DNA from 3 places in the Ferdinandcohnia sp. QZ13 genome. Region 1 is predicted to be linked to each of the others. Evidence: riboswitches for the same ligand, from Rfam matches in the RefSeq annotation. Region 1 holds a riboswitch; each other region holds the start of a gene.
The links. Region 1 has a riboswitch for lysine ahead of RGU12_RS09750 (transporter substrate-binding domain-containing protein). Riboswitches for the same ligand answer to the same signal wherever they lie in the genome.

Region 2: linked by a shared signal. The riboswitch ahead of RGU12_RS18225 (Na+/H+ antiporter NhaC family protein) and the one ahead of RGU12_RS09750 (transporter substrate-binding domain-containing protein) in region 1 are both predicted to bind lysine.
Region 3: linked by a shared signal. The riboswitch ahead of RGU12_RS16755 (aspartate kinase) and the one ahead of RGU12_RS09750 (transporter substrate-binding domain-containing protein) in region 1 are both predicted to bind lysine.

Annotation. Positions count from the first base shown of each region.
Region 1 covers NZ_JAVIVW010000001.1:1,997,751-2,005,422, reverse strand. Annotated here, with positions in the region: gene RGU12_RS09775 (hypothetical protein) at 744-1,241, shown strand; gene yidC (membrane protein insertase YidC) at 1,315-2,106, opposite strand; gene RGU12_RS09765 (hypothetical protein) at 2,129-2,425, opposite strand; gene RGU12_RS09760 (DUF421 domain-containing protein) at 2,599-3,192, opposite strand; gene RGU12_RS09755 (MFS transporter) at 3,495-4,694, shown strand; lysine riboswitch at 4,816-4,997, shown strand; gene RGU12_RS09750 (transporter substrate-binding domain-containing protein) at 5,099-5,938, shown strand; gene RGU12_RS09745 (amino acid ABC transporter permease) at 6,003-6,749, shown strand; gene RGU12_RS09740 (amino acid ABC transporter ATP-binding protein) at 6,768-7,508, shown strand.
Region 2 covers NZ_JAVIVW010000015.1:894,552-902,223, reverse strand. Annotated here, with positions in the region: gene RGU12_RS18245 (DUF72 domain-containing protein) at 1-85, shown strand, start outside; gene RGU12_RS18240 (bifunctional metallophosphatase/5'-nucleotidase) at 125-1,528, shown strand; gene RGU12_RS18235 (YunC family protein) at 1,639-1,941, shown strand; gene yunB (sporulation protein YunB) at 2,113-2,826, shown strand; lysine riboswitch at 2,919-3,102, shown strand; gene RGU12_RS18225 (Na+/H+ antiporter NhaC family protein) at 3,242-4,825, shown strand; gene RGU12_RS18220 (sodium-dependent transporter) at 5,075-6,616, shown strand; gene RGU12_RS18215 (MetS family NSS transporter small subunit) at 6,613-6,729, shown strand; gene RGU12_RS18210 (M23 family metallopeptidase) at 7,105-7,672, opposite strand, start outside.
Region 3 covers NZ_JAVIVW010000015.1:616,301-623,972, forward strand. Annotated here, with positions in the region: gene RGU12_RS16745 (succinate dehydrogenase cytochrome b558 subunit) at 1-155, opposite strand, end outside; gene RGU12_RS16750 (YslB family protein) at 541-996, shown strand; gene RGU12_RS16755 (aspartate kinase) at 1,086-2,330, opposite strand; lysine riboswitch at 2,604-2,782, opposite strand; gene uvrC (excinuclease ABC subunit UvrC) at 2,850-4,622, opposite strand; gene trxA (thioredoxin) at 4,793-5,107, opposite strand; gene RGU12_RS16770 (electron transfer flavoprotein subunit alpha/FixB family protein) at 5,508-6,485, opposite strand; gene RGU12_RS16775 (electron transfer flavoprotein subunit beta/FixA family protein) at 6,559-7,335, opposite strand; gene RGU12_RS16780 (enoyl-CoA hydratase) at 7,602-7,672, opposite strand, start outside.

The DNA.
Region 1 (7,672 bases):
TGGTACTCGCTTTCCGCGGGCGATCCGCAAGCCTCCTCGCTCGTACCTCACTGCGGGGTCTTGCTTGGCTCGCTACTCCCGCAGGACGTTGAGTTTGCTTCCTTGAAACTTCACCGCACGAAGAAAATGCCTGCATTTTCGAGGATCTCGTACCATCCGCTGAAATCACTGGGAGGAAAAATAATTACTAATCCCTTCATACATTGATATAAAAAACAACAAAGTTTACGAAAACAGCCTTGCTATAAAATTGGGTTGGAGGTATTTGTTGTGTCCCTAACACTTACTTTTTGTTTGACCATGTTATTGGTGATTGCGTTTTTTTCTACCAAGAAGCATTTGAACATTTTAGAACTGGTATTTGTATTTTTTCTTTTGGTGTTTATCTATACCAGTTTTGTTTCGATCATTAGCGTAAACCTTGAATTGTGGGAAGTTAGTAAGAGGTTACAGGATCTAATCGCCTTTCGTCTAAACGCAGTAATAAATGTTCCGCTAGCAATCTTATGGCTAATCGACCTTTGGCAGGCAGCAAAACGTAATTTCTATAGAGGTGGATCCCTTTTAGTGTGTCTTTTCATTCTCTTGTACATAGGTGATTATATATTAAGGTTTTATGGTGTATACCGATTTCATGCTTGGAATCTAGTGATGTTAGGTATGGTTTGGATTCTTATATTGTTCATTACAATACTTGCTCAACGAGGATTTAAATTGGTACTTCGTAAGGAAGGAATTATTTCATGAACTTATTTCCGCTACCTGATGAATTTAGCAAAAATGAATGGTTTGTCATCATATCCCTCATAACTTCTTATTCGGTATTCTTTTTACCCAAAAGAAAATTCTCTTTGAGTATGATCATCTTAATTGTTTTATTTTCTGCAACAATAGCAAGAATTGCTGACCATGTATTAGCTGGCCCGCCACTGGATTTATATGATTTAATGGATAGTGGTAAGTTTGAGATGTTTGATATTTTTTCCTATCTTCTATACGGTCCATTTGCTTATATTTACCTTTATATATATGAAAAGTTTAAAATAAAGCACATCTACACTTTTTTATTTATAGTAGCGTTTTCGATATTTAGTGTGGCATACGAATGGATTACTGTTGTGTTCGGTGTTTTCACATTCAAGGAATGGAAATCTATTTATTCTTTTCCAGTGTATTTATTTGTTACGTCATTAACCATTTTGTATTATCGTTTTCTTAGGTTACTTTTTAAGATCCATTAATTTATACTGATTTATAAAACAAGAAAGGACCAGCCCCAAGTTGCTACTTAAGGAGGCTGGTCCTATTTCATTTTTAAAGTTGTTTATTTTCCACGACTTTTCCTACCTTCTGGTTTCGATAAAGCCGATGACCAATCAGTGTTTGGAGTGTCAAGAAGATTCCGCCTACTGCCCAATAAAGTGGTAGTGCAGCTGGAGCTCTATATGAAATGATAACAATCATAATCGGTGACAATAACCCCATAAATTTCATTTGTTGTTGTTGGCTTTGGGACATATTTAACTGCGAGATTCTAAATTGAATGTAATAAATAACCCCCGCAATAATCGTTAACACTAAATCAGGATGTCCTAGATTAAACCATAAAAAGGTGTGTTGCGAGATTTCTGCTGAACCACGAATCGCATAATATAGTCCAGTTAAAATAGGCATTTGAATGAGTAATGGCAAACACCCCATATTAAGTGGGTTAATTCCATGTTGTCGATAAAGGCCCATCATTTCCCGTTGAAGTTCTTGTTTCTTTTTCGGATCAGTTTCAGCTGAAATTTTCTTCTGAATTTTTTCCATTTCAGGCTTTACGATATCCATCTTTTCTTTCATTACGGATTGATTTTTATACTGTTTTAACATGGATGGCATCATAACCAAACGTATGCATATGGTTACAACAATAATAGCAACTCCGTAACTACCATCGAATGTATTTGCGATAAAATTTATGAACTGTGTGATAGGGTTTACTAAGACACTGTTAAAAAAACCTTCATTATTGTCACTTGAATTTATTCCGCATCCAGAAAGAAGTGCTGTGAGTACGGATAAAAGAATGATTAGTTTAGTATAAAAACGAGACTTTTTCATGTTTCCTCCTTAAAAGTTAGATTTAACTGTTAAGATAAAAGGAAACAAAACTCTCAGAATCATCACTTGTATATCGTTTATTTCGAATCGATTTGGTAATTCTTCTTGTGATAAAGTATTGAATTAAAAGACTTCGATTACCATCAAACTTCTTACATTCACTTATTTTCGTGTCTGTAAAATTGGATAAAGGTGAATTAAAACCAAACTGAACCCTTTGTGTAGAAAACAACAGTAACATTAATCCAATACAGACACTAACGTTAAGTGCCATTTGAGTATAAACTTCCGGATCTAATAAAAGAAAATCTATCAACAAAGGATTTTCACCTCCAATTTCATTTACGAATACTTTTACTATACATGAATTCTAATCATCCCACAAAATAAAAATATGGAAGTAAAGAAAAGGAAATTCCTTCGGAGGAAAAATAAAAATAAGAAAAGTCATGATATGGAGATTCATGACTTTTTTCATATATTATCAATTGATTATTGTAATTGTTTTGGTATATTAGAAGGGTTTTTATTAATGGTTTCAGTGAAGATATTGTCTTGAGATGTTTGGGTGTTTGCGACCATTAGATGGCCTTTTTCAATCAATTGAATAAGGTTTTGAATATCTTCTTTTGTCGCAGGTTGTTTTTCCTTTTTTAATGTATATCCCAATTGTCCACTTGTTTCAAGTGTAGCAAATTCAACATCATTAATTGCTTTTATTCCTAATTGTCTGAGCCGTTCTTCTAACTTATCTACGGTTAGTCGGAGTTTTCTTAGATTCTTTTCTTGTAAGGTACCATTCTCGATTACAGGGATTGCCTTTCCAGAAATGGCGGTTTCGGCACCATCAAATTTTAATTGAATGTATTCAGTAATGATTAGACTTAGTACTAGGATTATTGCTACACCAAACGTTGTCCAAAGTCCTTTTCCGGTGACAGGCTGAATAAGAAGTGTACCGATTGCAATCATAATAACGGTTTGGGGAATAGTCATCTGTGAAATCGACTTTCTACCACCAATTCTTAAAATAATAGTTGCCACAGCAAAAATAAGAATTGTCTGCCAAATTAAACTTATATCCAAGTCCATTCTCCTTTCCTATGTATAATCTTAATAACTGCTTTCAAGTTATGTAATAGATAGTTAACCTTAGTATCTCTTGAAAATTCTCGGATATGTATTAGATTTATTCAAATGTTGAGGAACATGACTATTTGAAAATAGGTCAACCATTTTTGTCGAACGATCAATTTTATTGTGAAAAATATATTTGAATTAAAAAGTTCATACTAAATCTAGAGAGAAAAAAATCCCTTGTCAATTTGATTCAAGCGGATTATAGTAAAGTGGTAATGACAACTGTCAAGACACTAGGAGGAAAAATCATGACAGAAAAAACAATTTCAAAGAGGAGGCTCCTTGGTATTGCAGGGCTCGGCTGGATGTTTGATGCCATGGATGTCGGGATGCTTTCTTTTATTATTGCAGCACTGCACACAGATTGGGGTTTGACACCGGAACAGATGGGATGGATCGGAAGTGTAAATTCAATCGGGATGGCTGTCGGCGCTCTTCTATTCGGCCTTTGGGCGGATAAGATTGGTAGGAAGAATATATTTATTATCACTTTATTATTGTTTTCACTTGCGAGTGGATTTTCCGCATTAACAACTTCCCTCTTTTTATTTTTAGTACTTCGCTTTTTTGTTGGGATGGGGCTTGGTGGAGAATTACCTGTTGCTTCAACACTTGTATCAGAGAGTGTGGAGGCGAAAGAGCGTGGAAGAGTAGTTGTTCTACTAGAAAGCTTTTGGGCATTTGGTTGGCTCCTTGCAGCACTTATTTCATATTTTGTTATTCCGTCATACGGCTGGCGACTTGCCCTTATTATTAGTGCGGTACCTGCTCTTTATGCGATTTATTTACGACTTAATCTTCCAGACTCTCCAGCGTTTTCACCAAAGAAAGTGGAGAAACGTACGGTTTTCCAAAACGTCCAAGATGTGTGGTCGAAGAAATATGCACGCTCCACATTCGTCCTTTGGATGGTCTGGTTTACAGTTGTTTTTTCTTACTATGGAATGTTCCTTTGGTTACCAAGTGTTATGGTAATGAAAGGATTTAGTATGATTCAAAGTTTCGAATATGTATTAATCATGACCCTCGCTCAGCTACCGGGTTATTTTACAGCTGCCTGGCTGATTGAAAGGGTGGGGAGAAAGTTTGTGCTTGTTACTTATTTGCTAGGAACAGCAGGGTCTGCCCTTGTTTTCGGGCAGGCAGAAACGACTGCAGTTCTCATTGTTTCAGGTATCTTTTTATCATTTTTCAACCTCGGTGCATGGGGGGCTTTATATGCGTACACGCCAGAACAATACCCGGCCGTTATTCGTGGGACAGGTGCTGGTATGGCCGCAGCAATTGGGCGAGTCGGTGGAATTCTTGGACCACTCCTCGTAGGCTCACTTGTTTCTTCAGGTCAATCCATTAGTTTCATTTTTACACTGTTTTGCATAAGTATTGTGATTGGTGTCATTACACTTGCCTTTTTTGGGAAAGAAACAAAGCAGATTGAATTAACCTAAAAAAGAGTTATTAAAAGACAATCGACATAGTTTGCAAGATATTTCTAGTAATTAAGGGTTGACGGATTTACAGATATTATTGTAGTATAAAAAAACAATCGAATAAGGCCTCACTTTTTCATAGTGAGGTAGAGGCGCGATATTTAACAGTCTTTAGTGGAGTTTGAGAAGCAGTGATACTAAGGAGAAGGAAATGTCGCCGAAGTGTGTAATATTCTCAGTCATTACATGCTGGGTCTGCAGTTAAGAGCTGCAGGACTGTCTCAATAAACCCTCCGTTTATTGAGTTGTGCTATCTCATTTGGGATAAAAGAGAGGACTTTAGGGAAACGATACAGCGACCTGGGTATATCTCAGGTCGTTTTTTTTGTCGAAATTTTTCACAATAAAGGAGGAAATACATCATGAGAAACAAACTATTATTATTCGCAGTTTTATTGGCTTCTACTATTCTTTTATTAGCAGGGTGTGGGACAAGCAGTAGTTCTGATTCTGGATCAACTTCAGAGGAGAATACATTTAGGGTTGGTCTTGAAGCTGGATATGCGCCATTTAACTGGACTCAAAACGATGATTCTAACGGTGCAGTTAAAATTAAAGGGTCTCAAGAATATGCAGGCGGATATGATGTAGAAATCGCGAAAAAAGTGGCTGAAGGATTAGGAAAAGAATTAGTGATTGTCAAAACAGAGTGGGATGGACTTGTACCGGCTCTAACATCAGGGAAAATTGATGCGATTATTGCAGGTATGTCACCCACAGCAGAACGTAAAGAAGCAATCGACTTTTCGGATAATTACTATACTTCAAATCTAGTAATGGTTGTGAAGAAAGGCGGCAAGTATGAAAATGCTACTTCAATCCAAGATTTCACGGGAGCAAAAATTACAGCTCAATTAAATACGTTCCATTATTCAGTGATCGATCAAATTGAAGGCGTTGAGAAGAAAACAGCGATGGACAACTTCCCAGCAATGAGAGTAGCTCTTGAATCAGGAATGATTGATGGATACGTTTCAGAGCGTCCAGAAGGTGTTAGTGCTTCATCTGCAAATGAGAACTTTGTGATGGTAGAGTTTGAAGATGGATTTAAAACATCACCAGATGATACGGCAATCGCTGTTGGACTTCAAAAGGGCAGTGACTTAACAGATAAAATCAATGAAATTTTAGCAGGTATCTCTGAAGAAGAACGTACAAGCATTATGGATTCAGCAATTAAAAATCAACCAGCAGCACAATAAAAAATGCTAGAAACCGGCTGTACCTCAATTACAGTCGGTTTTAAAAAGTAAAGGAGGAAGAAAGATGAGTTTTGAGTGGGTCATACGAATTATCACAGAAAACTGGCCAATGTTCCTTCGTGGTGCGGGTGTAACACTATTAATTGCTCTTATTGGAACAATCTTTGGGGCAGTGATTGGATTATTCGCAGGGGTGATTCGTACCATTCCGATGCCTGAACGTAGAGTGAACAAGCTATTTTTAAAAGTCATTAATGCCATCCTCTCCATCTATATTGAATTCTTCCGTGGAACACCGATGATTGTTCAAGCGATGGTTATTTATTATGGTTCTGCGTTAGCATTTGGTATAGATATGAATGTTTTTGTAGCAGCGATTATTGTTGTATCGATCAATACAGGCGCTTATATGGCTGAGTATGTTCGTGGTGGGATTGTATCGATCGATAAGGGACAGTTTGAAGCAGCACATGCAATCGGAATGAATCATTTCCAAACGATGTGGAACGTTGTATTACCACAGGTTATACGTAATATTTTACCTGCAACAGGCAATCAATTTGTGATTAATATTAAAGATACATCTGTTTTAAATGTGATTTCAGTTACAGAATTATATTTCGTTACAAAGTCGATTTCGGGGAATAATTTTAGATATTTTGAATCATTTTTCGTAGCATGTATGATTTATTTTGTGATGACGTTTATTGTCACTAGAATACTACTATACTTTGAAAAAAAATTAGATGGCTCTGATACCTATACCATGATTGGGAACGATCGACCAGTACAAGTCAATCAACAACATTAGGAAGAAGGAGGAGAGAATATGGAAAAGATTATTGATATTCAACATTTAAGCAAATCCTTTGGCACTCATGAAGTATTGAAAGATATTGATTTCTCGGTGAATAAAGGAGAAGTTGTCTCCATCATCGGTTCCTCTGGATCTGGTAAATCAACTCTTCTTCGTTGTATTAATCTATTAGAAAGACCAAGTGGTGGGCAAATTATCTACCATGGTAAAAATATATTGGATAACAATCATGATGTGGCTACCTATCGGAGACATTTAGGGATGGTTTTCCAACAATTCAACTTATTTAATAATCATAATGTCCTTAGTAACTGTCTAGTAGGACAAGTGAAAGTATTGAAACGCTCCAAGGAAGAAGCCGAGAGAGTAGCAATGAAATACTTGAAAGTTGTGGGCATGGATCAATATATTAACGCCAAGCCAAAGCAATTATCAGGTGGACAAAAGCAACGCGTGGCGATTGCAAGGGCACTTTCGATGGAACCAGATGTCATGTTGTTTGATGAACCAACATCAGCTCTTGATCCTGAAATGGTAGGAGAGGTTCTTAAAGTCATGAAGGAACTCGCTGAATCTGGTCTAACGATGTTAATCGTAACGCACGAAATGGAATTTGCAAAAGAAGTATCGGATCGAGTCGTATTTATGGACAAGGGAGTTATTGCAGAAGAAGGAAGACCAGATCACATCTTCAATAACCCAACACAAGAGCGTACGAGGGAATTCCTAAAACGCACTTTAGTTCATGCATAATAAAAAATGTATTTGTTTACTGAAGGACCGGGCGTTTGCACGGTTTTTTTATATGACCAAATTTGGATGAAGGACATTCCGACAAGAACCCACGCTTAAAATTCGTTCATCGAGGTTATGAAGAACATTTCGGCGAAGAAACCGTTCAAAAAAGTCCTTCATCG
Region 2 (7,672 bases), on a different contig from region 1:
AGCTGACAATGCCAAACAGTTTATTGATATGCTCGGAATCGAATACCTAGGTCTTGCCCCACGGCAATTAGACTTTTTTAGTTAATACGAATATTTAACCAGGTTTTTAAAGGAGGTGAGAGGATTGATTGAAACAGTACATATTTATCATACAAACGATCTCCATAGCCATTTTGATCGATGGCCGAAAATCACAAAATATATAACAGAAATGAGACAGCTTCACCAACAAAACAATGAAGAAATGTTATTAATGGATATCGGAGACCATATCGATCGCTTTCACCCGATTTCAGAGGCTTCCTATGGAAAAACGAATGTTAAGCTTTTAAACCAGCTACAATACGATTATGCAACCATCGGCAACAATGAGGGAATTACAATGTCCTATGAACATCTTGATTCTTTATATGAAGAAGCTGAATTTAAGGTATTGCTTGCAAATCTTTTTGACCAAAACGGAAGGCTTCCAAATTGGGCTCGTCCCTATGATATCTACGTCTTACCAAGCGGTTTTAAAATTGGAATGATTGGTTTAACGGTTCATTATATTGGTTTATATAAGCTGCTTGGCTGGAATATAAAAGACGCACTTGTAGTTTTAAGGGAAACACTTGATGAACTAAAAGATCAGACAGATATGATTCTGTTATTGTCTCATTTAGGGATTAATGAAGATGAACAAATTGCAAGCCGCTTCCCAGAAGTTGACGTTCTACTTGGTGGGCATACCCATCACCTTTTAGAAAACGGAAAACGAATTAACAATACATTGCTATGCTGTGCACAAAAATATGGGAATTACATCGGTCATGTCACACTTAAAATTGATACAGAACAAAAAAAGCTTATTGAAAGTACAGCAAATGTAATCCCAACAAAATCGCTTCCAGACAGCAAAAAAACGAATGAAATCCTTTCACACTATTTATTGGAAAGTACTCAACTTTTAAAAGATGATGTTATCGCGGTAATTGACGAACCATTACTAAGCAATTGGTTTGCTGAAACGTCATTTTCTAAACTTTTAGCCGAAGTGCTCCGTGAATGGTGTGATGGAGATTTATCAATGGTTAATGCTGGCCTATTGCTTGATTCGCTTCCAGTCGGAAAAGTAACAAGAGAAGACCTACATCGAATCTGCCCACATCCAATCAATCCTTGTAAGGTATGGGTAAAAGGTGATGAACTGAAGGAAATCATTTTGCAGGCCAATACAGATGAAATGGAAAACCTTAGAATTAAAGGTCTAGGCTTTCGTGGAAAGGTAATGGGCAAAATGGTGTATGACGGGGTTCAACTCGAAACTAAAAAGCTCTCAGATGGAGTAGACCATATCACGAATATAAAAATTAATGGTGAAGAGATAGATCCTGAAAAAACATATTCCATCGCAACAATTGATATGTTTACATTCGGATTGCTTTTTCCAGTCATCAGGGATGCAAAGGAGAAAAAATATTATATGCCAGAATTTTTGAGGGATCTTTTAGCAGAAAAAATAAAATCAATTGGTAAAAAGGTCTAAAGAATCCTAGCCAAAAGAAGTACGTTAAAGATAGGTCTATGACAAGTACCTATTTCTAACACAATTCCTTTCTCTATACATAAATTAGTAAGGAAAGGAGTGTGCTAGGAATGGTCTCAATGACACCAATCATAATTGATAATCATCAATTTACAGCCATTACCGTTAAACTACCTAAGACAAACTTTATGGCAGTCACAAATGAAAATGGCTACATTATGTGTGGTGCTCTCGACGTTGCACTATTAAATGAAAAACTTAAAGATCGAGGCATTATTGCTGGTAGGGCAGTTGGTGTTCGTTCAATCGAGCAATTACTGGATGCCCCCCTTGAATCAATCACATACGAAGCAGAGAAAAGAGGCATTTCAATAGGAATGAAAGGCAAAGACGCCTTATTAAAAATGATCTAAACCAAACACCTGAGAAGGTATTCAATATAAATAAGAAGCAATTACAAACAGAATATTGTTAAAAAAATAATTATCGTACATCCTCCCTTACTTGCATACATATAGCATGTAAGGGGGGATTTTCTTTTGGCAAAATACAGACGTCGCCTACAACCAAGAAGGAAAGGGCCCTTGCCTTTTCGTTACGTCATTTTAATAACCATTGTCTTTTTTATCTTCTCGACGTTACTCGGATTATTTATTATTAATAAAGCAATTGAACCTGCGCTCATGGCATATGCTGAAAATGAAACAAAAAAGGTTGCTGCTACTGTTATCAAAAATGCGATAAACCAACAAATAAATGAGGAAGCATTAGTTCAAGAGGAATTAAGTATTGTCCAAACAGATGAAACGGGAAAAGTCATTAGTTACAACACACAGATCGTTAATAAAATGGCGACAGAGACCCTAGGAAACATTGAAAAATACTTAAAGTATGTAAATGAGGGTGACATTCAAAAACTTGAATACCCAAATTTAGAACTTGAAAAAGATGATGCAACAGGGCAAACAGGATTTGTTTTTAAAGTACCGCTAGGTGAAGCATCAAACAATGCTATCTTAGGTAATTTAGGTCCGGAAATTCCAATTCGATTTCATATGGTCGGTTTTGGAGAAACAACGCCACAAGGAAGAATTGATGAGTGGGGAATTAATAATGGATGGTTTCAATACAATGTATTAGCCACTGTGACCATGCAGGTTATTTTACCATTTTCAACAGGCGAGGTTGAAATCGAAACCATTATTCCTGTGATCAATCAAAATATATTGCACGATGTTCCTGAATTCTATAACAATGGTAGTGATTCTTCACCTTCTATTGAAATTCCAACAGATTAACAAAAAATGCTATATTAGAATAATTGATTTATAGAGTGTAATGAATTATACTACAAAAGGAAATCAAAAATGAATAAACCACCTTATCGGATCGATGAGGTAGAGGTGCGGAATATATGAGTATACTATGTGAGGATGACAACGAGGATCATAGTTGAAAGGATTTTTCGCCGAAGCAAAAATAAACTTGTCAATGTTATTTTTGTTGGGGTTGCCTTGAAAAAGGGTAACACTGTCATTATAGAGTCGAATCTATAATGGAGGGCTACTGATCGTGATGGAGGATAACATAACATTACTGGGAGTAATGATAGTTATTTTCTATCATTACTCTCTTTTTATTTGTATAAAATATCTCTATCACCACGTACAAAGAGCCCTCTGTGAATTATCAAGTTTTTTGGAGGATCATATTATGTCAGGAACTATTTATTCAATTATCCCACCAATCATTGCTCTTCTTATGGTTGTCTTAACTCGGAAAGTACTACTTTCACTTGGAGTCGGAATTGTGTCGGCTGCCGTCGTTCTACACGGAAAAATTTTACTAAATGATGGAATCGGTGCGTGGCTGCAAAACATTATTCTCACCATTTGGAATAGCTTTAAAGCGGTCTTTGTTTCAGAAGGTGCACTAAATACATGGAATGTATATATTATCTTATTTTTATTCCTACTAGGTATTATCACGGCCTTCATTTCAATCTCAGGAGGAAGCCGCGCCTTTGGTGAATGGGCTCAAACAAAGGTTAAAACAAGAACAGGTGCACAGCTGTTAGCTGCAGTTTTAGGTATTATTATTTTTATTGATGATTACTTTAATGCGTTGGCTGTTGGACAAGTGAGCAGACCTATTACAGATCGGAACAAGGTTTCACGTGCAAAACTAGCCTATATTATTGATTCAACATCTGCACCAATATGTGTGGTCTCACCGATTTCAAGCTGGGGTGCTTATATTATTGCAATCATTGCACCAATTCTAGTAACACATGGGATATCTGAAGTTTCACCATTATCAGCTTTTATACAAATCATCCCCATGAATTTATATGTAGTATCAGCGATGTTAATGGTCATTGCGGTTGCAGTATTTAATATTAATATCGGAAGTATGAGGGTTCATGAAAATCGAGCAATGACTACTGGAGAGGTTATGGATCCCCAAAAGCCAGTACTTGGAGAATTAAAACAAGAATTGCCTCAAAGTGAAAAAGGCTCTGTAGGAGATTTAGTTTGGCCAATCATGGCATTAGTTATTGGTACTGTCGGTTCCTTATTTTGGACAGGCTATAAAGCTTCAGAAGGTAATGTAACGATTTTTTCAATTTTGGAAAACACAGATGTAACTGGATCTCTATTATACGGTGGCTTATTTGGAATTATGATCACCGTACTATTATTCCTTGTCCAAGTCTATGCAAAAAATGCAGTTAGTATAAGTCTTCTCCCTAAGGGGATCATTGAGGGAATTAAATCAATGCTTCCTGCTGTCTATATTTTATTATTTGCATGGGTGATTGTTGATTTAATTGGGCAGATTGAAACGGGAAAATATTTGGCTGGTCTTGTTGAAAAATCTAATATAAATATTGCCTTTTTACCTGTTATCCTATTTGTTGTAGCAGGTATCATGGCATTTGCTACAGGAACATCTTGGGGAACTTTCGGAATGATGCTCCCAATCGCTGGGGATATCGTAGCCGCGTCAGACCTCAATTTAATGCTTCCTGCTCTTGCTGCTGTATTAGCTGGTTCTGTATTTGGTGATCACTGTTCACCAATTTCGGATACAACCATTCTTTCATCAACAGGTGCAGGCAGTCATCTTATTGATCATGTGATAACCCAACTTCCATACGCCATCATTTCTGCTGTTTTCGCAGCAATTGGTTATGTCGTATTAGGTCTAACTGGCAATACCATGTTAGGATTGCTTACGACTGTCGTATTATTTGTTCTCTTTGTAATTACAATAATAAACATGAAAAAGGCATAAAAATACTATTCGATTTTTGCTTAGTGAATGTAAATAATATGTATGAGACAAGGGAAATAGAACCTTTGTCTCTTTTTTATAAAAAATAAATCGAATCTTAAAATAACTTTTGACACGGGAATAAAGACTGGCTATACTAATAGATAGATTATAGACAATAATCTGAATATATTAAAATTTCCAACTTCAGTCTAGTGCTAAAGGGCTACCACGGTAATGGACTAAAGTGGAAAAGGGGAGGTTTGTTTTATGGATAATCGTCCACAATGGGGGACGCGGGCAGGCTTCGTATTAGCCGCTATCGGTTCTGCGATTGGCCTGGGTAATATATGGAGATTTCCATATGTTGCTTATGAAAATGGAGGAGGTGCTTTCTTTCTACCATACTTATTTGCCATTTTAACAGCAGGAATACCGATCCTAATTCTCGAATTTACAATTGGACAAAAATTTAGAGGATCAGCCCCTTTGTCATTTTTCCGTTTAAATAAGAAGATGGAATGGCTCGGTTGGTGGCAAGTATTCATATCCTTTGTCATTGCAACCTATTATGCAGTCATTATCGCATGGGCAATATCCTATACATTCTTCTCGTTTAATAAAGCATGGGGTGAGGATACAGGAGGCTTCCTATTCTCTAAATACTTGCATTTAGCGGAAACACCTGGAGATGTCGGTGCACCAGTTCTTGGAGTTTTTGGACCATTGGTTGTTGTTTGGGCAATTACTCTATTTATTCTATTTAAAGGTGTTAAAAAAGGAATTGAAAAGGCGAATAAAATCTTTATTCCAACATTATTGGTGATCTTTACAATCATCGTAATTCGTGCTGTAACACTCGAAGGAGCAAGTGCAGGTTTAAATGCATTCTTCCAACCTAACTGGGATGCCATCATGGATGGGAAAGTTTGGGTTGCCGCATACGGGCATATTTTCTTTAGTTTATCAATTGGTTTTGCAATTATGATTACTTATGCAAGTTATTTACCTAAGAAGTCCGATGTAGTGAACAACGCATTTATTACTGGTTTTGCAAACTCAGGATTTGAATTATTAGCGGGTATTGGTGTATTTGCAGCTCTAGGTTTCATGGCAGCACAGTCAGGGGTACCTGTAGATAAAGTGGCAACCGCAGGTGTTGGTTTAGCATTTGCAGTTTTCCCACAAATTATTAACCAAATGCCTTTTGGCGAGTTTTTCGGAGCTTTATTCTTTTTATCTTTAGTATTTGCCGGATTAACATCCCTTATTTCAATCTGTGAGGTATTCATTGCCGCAGTTCAAGACAAATTTAAAATTAGTCGTAATAAATCTGTGATATACGGTGCTGGTTTAGCATCCCTTATTTCGATCCTGTATTCAACAAATGGGGGCTTATACTTCCTAGATGTTGTTGACTACTTTATCAACCAATTCGGTATTGCAGTTGCAGGATTAGTTGAAGTTATTCTAATTGCATGGGTCTTCAAGCAAATGAATCCATTGCAAGCACATGCGAATGCCGTTTCAGATATGCGTGCTGGCGGATGGTGGAAGTTCTGTCTGGGAATTGTAACACCAGTCGTATTAGGATATATGATGTTTGACTTATTCAAGCAAAATATTCTTCAACAATTCGAAACTGACTCTGGAAACTATGAAGGGTATGTAACTTCATTCATCCTCTTCCCGGGTGCATTTATTGCTGTTGGAGTCATTGTACTCGGAATAATCGTATCGCTCAAAAAATGGAGTCGTGCCACATTAGAGGAGAATTATTCTTCTAGTAGCGACAAGGGGGTAGGACTATGACCGGTGGAGCAATTGCAATGATGATTATTGGAATGGTTATTCTTTGGGGAGGTCTTGCAGCAAGTATCGCATATGCTGGAATAAAGGCGAAACAAGCAAAGCAAGCAGAGTAAATTATAAAAAGAGGGTCAAAATAGATCGGAAAAAAGGCTGTGGTATTATTTTCACCACAGCCTTTTTACTTTTGGTTTAGGAAATTATAAAGTTTATCATTGTGGATAACTTTAATTGGGTGTATCCTAGTCCAGCTCCAGCACCTAGCCCCTCGAGGTCATAAGCCAATCGCTTCGGAAGGCAAAAAGCGCCTTCTGTCAGCGCTCGTCTTATTGCTTGTCGGACTTGCACAGGACAAGGAAAGCTTCGACAGCATGATCCTCGCACGAAGAAAATGCATAGCATTTTCGAGGAAGTGCTGACATCGACGTTTGCCACAGGACGTGGCAGTAGTTAGTCGATGGTCTATTTCAAGGCGCTTGCGCTTTTGTGCTTCATCTTTTTCTTGCTTTTCGTTCTGCTCTTTCCCATGCACGTAAATGAGGGTATGGGTCAAAAGACCATTCTGTAAAACCATTGTCCTTATACATACCGTAATGTAGATGGGGCGGGAATTTTCCGGCTGTTCCTGGTGGTCCGTATCCAGAGCTACCAACTGAACCGATAATTTGACCTGGCTCTACAACTTGGCCAATTGCAATATCCTTTGCAAATCCGTTTAAGTGTGCAAAGTAGTGATACGTATTATTGACGTCTCGAATTCCGATCCTCCATCCACCAAAGCGGTTCCAACCTTTCATTTCAATTACCCCATATGAGGTTGCACGAACAGGTGTACCGTAGCTTGCGAAAATATCCGTACCTTCATGCATTCTTCGACCGCCCCAGCCACGGGCATCTCCCCACGTGTTTTTATAGCTGTGATTATAGCCGAGAGGAACCGGAAAAGCATGCTTATCTAAATCTAAGGTTCCATATATTGAATAGATTTTGGCGATTCCCATGATAAGGGACACAGATTTATCACGCTTGTAATAATTCCATAAGCCAATTTTAAAATTA
Region 3 (7,672 bases), on a different contig from region 1:
AGACTTCCCATAAAACCAGCAGCACTGTTAAATGCTTCTTCTCCTCTTGTCGCAAAGTTATTCGCTGTTAAGTGTACCAATAAGAATACCCCTACAGGAATTACACCTAATAACGAATGAAGCCTGCGATTAAAAAATTCACGATTACCTGCCATACTTTAATTTACCCCCCCTTAATAATAAACCGTACCTTCTCGGCACTCATTTTCATTCCTCATCCTGCAGAAATTATATAATAGGACGAAATAAAACTGACAATTGAAAACCCTTGCAGGAAACTACAAAATGCTTTTTTCATAGATAAAAAGACAAATGTAGCCACAATTTTCTTTTATCAGTATAATGTAACAAATTCATTTTACTCCCATAAAGCAAGAGCGTCAAGGAAACACGTCCACAATTTATTCATGAATCTGATAATAATTAGACACTTTTGTTAGGCTAGACTTGTAATCCAAATGACAAAAAGAAACAAAAAAATTCATGTGTTTCTTATCCCCTCATGTTATATAATAATGAATGGAGAAAGAGGGGAATGCAGTGAAGAACATAAACATCAATGAACAAAATGTAAGTGTAAGTGAACAGACCGTTTCTGTTTTTGGATATGAACTCATACGTGAAATTTTAATTCCTGATTTACTTGGAAAAGAAACTCCACAGATTTTATACTGGGCCGGAAAAAATCTTGCCCGTAAATTCCCCTTACCAACGATTGAAGAAATTATTTCGTTTTTTCATGATGCTGGATGGGGAGACCTTAAGGTAGAGCGTTCGGATAAGAACTCAATAGAATTTCATTTGGATGGTGCAATCGTGTCTTCTCGTTTTAAACGAAAGGATATTTGTACATTTCAACTTGAATCTGGTTTTCTTGCTCAACAAATTCAACAACAGAAAAATCGAATCACCGAAAGCTTTGAACAACAAAAAAGACGAGCTCAAAGTATCATTTTTACGGTGAAATGGGATCACAAAGATATGACCGAAGAATAAAATCCTGCACAATTCGTGCAGTTTTTTTATATACAAAAGGGCGCCCAAAGGCTAATAATCTCCTCTGAACGACCCTATGTAAATAAAAATTAAAGTTTTACTTTTGCTTTTTCTTCTTCAACAGCAGCTAAATTAAATGAATCATGTAGAGCTTCAACAGCACGAACCATACTTGCTTGATCAACAACAGTTGAAACTTTGATTTCAGATGTGCTTACCATTTTCACTTCAATGTTTTCTTGTGCAAGCACCTGGAACATATCAGCCGCAACCCCTGGATTTGAAACCATTCCAGAGCCTACAATAGATACCTTCGCTAATCCATCTTCATGTTGAATGCTTTCATATTTTAATAAATCCTTATTATTTTCCAAAACAGCTAGTGTATCGCGTAAATCTTGAGTTTTTACTGAAAATGAAATATTTGTATGATTTTCATCTGTCTGGTTTTGAATGATGATATCTACGTTTAGACCATTCTTTGCGAGTGTACCAAAGATGGTTGAAAGTGTGTGTAATTCATTTGGTAATCCAGAAACTGTTACCCTTGTAATTTGGTCTTCAAAAGCAATTCCCCTAACAACAAGATTTTTTTCCATTGAAACTTCCTCCTCAATAACGGTTCCATTTTCTAGCTCTATGCTTGAACGAACTTCAAGCGGCATTTCAAAGTTTTTTGCAAATTCTACTGCACGTGGATGAAGTACACCAGCACCTAGGTTTGCAAGCTCCAGCATTTCATCATAGGAAATTGAATGAAGTTTACGTGCAGATGGGACTACACGAGGATCTGTCGTATAAACACCTGTTACATCCGTGTAGATATCACATTTGTCTGCACTCAATGCTGCTGCAAGTGCAACTGCTGTTGTATCAGACCCACCCCGTCCAAGAGTTGTGATATCTCCAGAACTGCTGATTCCCTGGAATCCTGCAACGACAACAATTTTACCTTCTTTTAAGCTATCGTTAACTCTTGAGACTTCTATATTTTCAATACGGGCATTGCTATGTATAGCCTCCGTTTCAATACCAGCCTGCCAGCCTGTATAGGATACAGATTCATACCCCTTCTCCTGTAATGCCATTGATAAAAGGGCAATTGTTACTTGTTCACCTGTACTTAACAACATATCCATCTCGCGCTTACTTGGCGAGCTTGTAATTTCATTTGCTAAGCGCACAAGCCGGTCCGTTGTTTTGCCCATTGCTGAAACTACTACTACAACTTTGTTTCCAGATTGCACTTCTTGAATAACGCGATTTGCAACATTTTTAATTCTATCCGGTGACCCTACTGAGGTGCCTCCAAACTTTTGAACGATGATCCCCATGCTTATACCCTCTCCTTCGAATAATCAAATGCGCCTTGGCGTATTTGCGCCCAGATTTTTAGGCCCACACGAGGTGGGTCACAAAGACGTTGCCACAGGATGTGGCGTTCCTAGTCTTTGATCTTATGCTCGATAACTACCTCTAAAAAATCTGAGGCATCCGCCGGAGGCACTTATTTTATTCAACTGAGGTTTAACCTCAGTTGAATAAAATAAAAAAACAGCAATGAGATTATCTCATTGCTGTGATATACGTAAAAACAACGTGTCACACCGTGAGATAGCTCTCCAAGATGAATTCATCTTGACAATCTTACGTCTCTTAAACATAAGACCAGCAAAAAAGGGTATGAGTCCTTTTTCACTTCGGCAAACTTTCCTTTCAGCAATCATCAAAGGGGCTCATCCCCCTCCTATTGCATACTGATAAAGCTTGCACCTCTATCATCACTTCAACGTAATGAAGTGTAATATTATATTAGTTAGGATTATATCAGAGTATTTTTAAAATAGCAACGACTATTCTTTTAATTTTTCATAGATAGCTTCAGCTGTAGGACGAGGAATATTAGCTTGTTGAATTTCCTCAATACTTGCTTCTTTTAACCTCTTGATTGAGCCAAAATGCTTTAGTATTGCTTTCTTCCGTTTTTCACCGACACCAGGAATATCATCGAGCACTGATTGAAAAGCACTTTTTCCACGAACTTGACGATGGAATGTTATCGCAAAACGGTGAACTTCATCTTGAATCCGTTGGAGAAGATAAAACTCTTGACTATTTCTTGGTAATTCCACAATTTCTGGCGGCTCCCCAATCAATAGCTCTGAGGTCCTATGCTTATCATCCTTCGCAAGTCCTGCTAACGGGATTTCTAAACCTAACTCATTTTCTAAAATGTCCCTTACTGCAGCGAGATGACCTTTTCCTCCATCAATGAGGATTAAGTCAGGCAATGGAAGGTTTTCTTTTAGTGCGCGACTATATCTTCTTCGCACTACTTCCCGCATTGATTCATAATCATCAGGACCTTGAACGGTTTTAATTTTATATTTTCTATATTCCTTTTTATCTGGTTTTCCATCAGTAAACACAATCATTGCTGAAACAGGGTCTGTTCCTTGGATATTCGAGTTATCAAATGCCTCAATTCGATGTGGTGTGTATATTCCCAATCGTTGCCCTAAGTTTTCAACTGCCTTGATTGTCCTTTCTTCATCACGTTCAATAAGTGCAAACTTTTCCTTTAACGCGATTTTGGCGTTTTTCGTTGCTAAGTCTACTAGTTGTTTCTTCTTCCCTCGACTAGGCTGTTGAACGTTTACCTCTAGTAATTGCTCTGCAATCTCACGGTCAATAGAACTAGGAAGTAACACTTCTTTTGGTTTAAAATGATTTTCTTTCAAATAGAATTGACCAAGGAAGGTTAAGAAATCTTGTTCTGGCTCATTATAAAAGGGGAATAAAGAAACATCCCGCTCTATTAATTTACCTTGTCGAATGAAGAAGACCTGAACACACATCCAGCCTTTATCATAAGAATAACCGAATACATCTCGGTCGATAAAATCGGTCATGGTCATCTTTTGTTTTTCCATCGTTGTTTCAATATTTGCGATTTGATCACGGTATTCTTTCGCTCTCTCAAAATCTAGTTCTTCTGAAGCCTTTATCATTTTTTCTGTTAATTCCGTTTTAATCTCTTTATACCCACCATTAAGAAAGCGAATGATGTCATCAACCATTTTTTTATTCGTTTCATCAGAAACTTCGTTCACACAAGGAGCAAGACATTGACCGATATGATAATACAAGCAAACTTTATCTGGTAGAGTTGAACATTTTCGTAAAGGATAAATTCGGTCTAATAGTTTTTTTGTTTCATTTGCTGCTTGTACATTCGGATACGGACCAAAATATTTACCTTTATCCTTCTTCACCTTTCGTGTTATCAACAAACGAGGATGTTTTTCAGCAGTAATTTTAATAAAAGGATATGTTTTGTCATCCTTTAGCATGATATTATACTTTGGATCATGTTTTTTAATTAAGTTTATTTCTAATAGGAGAGCTTCAATATTTGAAGATGTTACAATATATTCAAAGTCCTCAATCTCATTAACAAGTCTCAATGTCTTACCATCATGCGATCCTGTAAAATAAGACCGAACTCGGTTCTTTAACACTTTGGCTTTTCCTACATAAATAATAGTCCCTTGCCTGTCTTTCATTAAATAACAACCAGGCTGGTCCGGTAATATTGCTAATTTCTCTTTAAGATGATCGTGCATATTCACCACTCCATCTGTATTAAAATCTAAAGTACCTTTGTACCTTTGCACTAATTAAGCCGTACCTAATATTGTAACATTTTTACGGAGAAGTTGTATGATGAAAAATAAGGAATTCCTTTGAATAAAAAAGAGCAAACAAAAAACAGCCTGGCGGCTGTTTTTTTGGATTAATAATGGTTAGCAAGTCTATCAGCTAGTGCCTCTTTTGGTTGGTAACCAACAACTTTATCTACAACTTCACCGTTTTTGAAAACAAGTAAAGTTGGGATGCTCATTACGCCAAATTTAGCTGCAGTTTCTTGGTTGTCATCTACATCAAGCTTTACGATTTTTACTTTGTCTCCAATTTCAGAATCTAATTCTTCTAATACTGGAGCAATCATCTTACAAGGTCCACACCAAGGTGCCCAGAAATCTGCTAATACTACACCTTCTTTTGTTTCTGTGTCAAAATTTTGATCCGTTACGTTTGTAATAGCCATTTAAACCCCTCCTAAATATGTTACAACTTTGAAATTCTACCAAGAGTATAACATCTGGAATGTCATTTTACGAATGATTTGCTTCATAAAAAAACAGTTAACTAAAAACCATAGAAATGATAAGAATAGAAATTAAACCTCATTCATAATCATCTTCCCCAACTTTTTAAGCTGATATGTATGGAAACAGAAGATGCAAAATAGAAAAAGACGCCCAGAAGGACGTCTTTTTGCGTATTGCGGCGAGAGACAGCACTCCACATAGTGCTTGCCAATAGGCGTGTCTAATCGACTTATGCAATTCAGCTCATCGCTTGATTAGTATACCAGATTTTTTAAAAAGGTAAATAGAAAAATTCCCCATACATAAAGCGAGCTAGTTAGCTCGCTTCACTACGCATTATGCATTTACCTTTAGTTTCTTGAACTCTTCTGTAAGCATTGGCACTACCTCGAATAAGTCTCCAACAATACCGTAGTCCGCAACCTTGAAGATGTTTGCTTCCGGATCTTTGTTGATTGCTACGATAACTTTAGAGTTCGACATGCCAGCTAAGTGCTGGATGGCTCCAGAAATACCACAAGCGATATACAAATCTGGTGTAACCACCTTACCTGTTTGACCAATTTGAAGGGAGTAGTCACAGTAATCAGCATCACATGCACCGCGGGAAGCACCTACTGCCCCACCAAGTACATTTGCTAATTCTTTTAATGGTTCAAAACCTTCTGCACTTTTTACTCCACGTCCACCTGCAATCACAACCTTCGCTTCTGACAAATCAACACCTTCCGTTGCCTTACGAACCACTTCCTTTACAATTGTACGTAAATCTTTAATGTCAACGGATAGAGACGAAACTTCTCCAGTACGCGATTCGTCTTTTTCAAGTGGGGTAATATTGTTTGGGCGAACACTTGCGATCATCAATCCATCTGTCACAATTTTCTTTTCAAATGCCTTACCTGAATAAATAGGTCGAGTAAAGACAATATTTCCACCAACACTTTCAATTGCCGTTACGTCTGAAATCAAACCAGAATTAAGTTTACTTGCAATTTTGGGTGATAGGTCTTTACCCAATGCAGTATGGCCAAATACTAATCCTTCTGGTGATTCGGCATCAATAACAGCTAGTAAAGCTTGAGAGTAACCGTCCGGAGTATAGGATCCTAATTTTTCATCTTCTACTGTTACTACCCTGTCGGCACCGTAATGGATTAATTCATTTGCTAACGAACTTATAGAGTCTCCTACTAAAACTGCAACGACTTCGCCACCTTCAGCCACTGTTTTACCTGCTGCAATTGCTTCAAAGGATACGTTACGTAATGCACCATCTCGTGCTTCCCCTAGAACTAAAACTTTTCTTGACATTATGCCTAACCCCCTAGATTAGTTGAGTGAAATTTTTGAAATCGCATACAAAAAACATTTTTTTCAGATTCGGTTAAACTACCTTTGCTTCATTATGAAGAAGTGATACTAGTTCCTTGACCTGATCTTCTAATTCACCTTCGAGCACTCGACCCGCTTCTTTTTTAGGTGGAAGATAGATTTCAATTGTTTTTGTTTTTGCTTCTACATCATCTTCATCTAAATCTAAATCATCTAACTCAAGCTCATCAAGTGGCTTTTTCTTCGCTTTCATAATTCCAGGTAAAGATGGATAACGAGGCTCATTTAGTCCTTGTTGACATGTAACAAGTAGTGGTAAAGAAGTCTCGATAACCTCAGAGTCCCCTTCAACGTCCCTAACGACTGTTACTTTTGATCCGTCCACTTCAAGTTTTGTAATGGTCGTTACATAAGGAATATCTAAAATTTCTGCAACACGTGGACCGACCTGACCCGAACCACCGTCAATTGCAACATTTCCACCTAAAATGATATCGGCATCCTTATCTTTTAAGTATTCAGCTAATATTTTTGCTGTCGTGTACTGATCTCCATCTTCTAGATCATCTTCTGTATTAATCATTACAGCTTTATCTGCACCCATAGCTAAAGCTGTACGTAATTCTTTATCAGCTTCATCAGTCGTAGCAACTGTTACAACCGTTACTTCGCCACCATTTGCATCACGGAGCCTAATTGCTTCTTCAACCGCATATTCGTCATAAGGGTTAATAATAAATTCAGCCCCATCTTCACTGATTTGCCCATTATTAACAACGATTTTTTCTTCTGTATCAAAAGTTCTTTTCAATAAAACAAAGATGTTCATGTGTTTCCCTCCTAAGTTTTCTGTGCTTTTTTGTAGATTTGTCAAACTTTGTTGTTTTTTATATCGTTGATTCGGCTACGAGCGGACGCTTTCCGCGGGCGTGGCTTGAGCCTCCTGGTCGCTTTCGCTCCTGCTGGGTCTCAAGTCTCACGCTTTTCCCGCTGGAGTCGCCGCCCTTCGCTCCAATCAACTAGGTTTGGACTTTTTTATCTAAAAGCAACAATCTTTTTAAAAACTTTGTGTATTCCCTAAACACTTGTTATCTATTATTTCCCTTTAAACGTCGGCTGTCGCTTGTCAATAAAGGCAGATATGCCTTCTTGTCCATCCTCAGAGA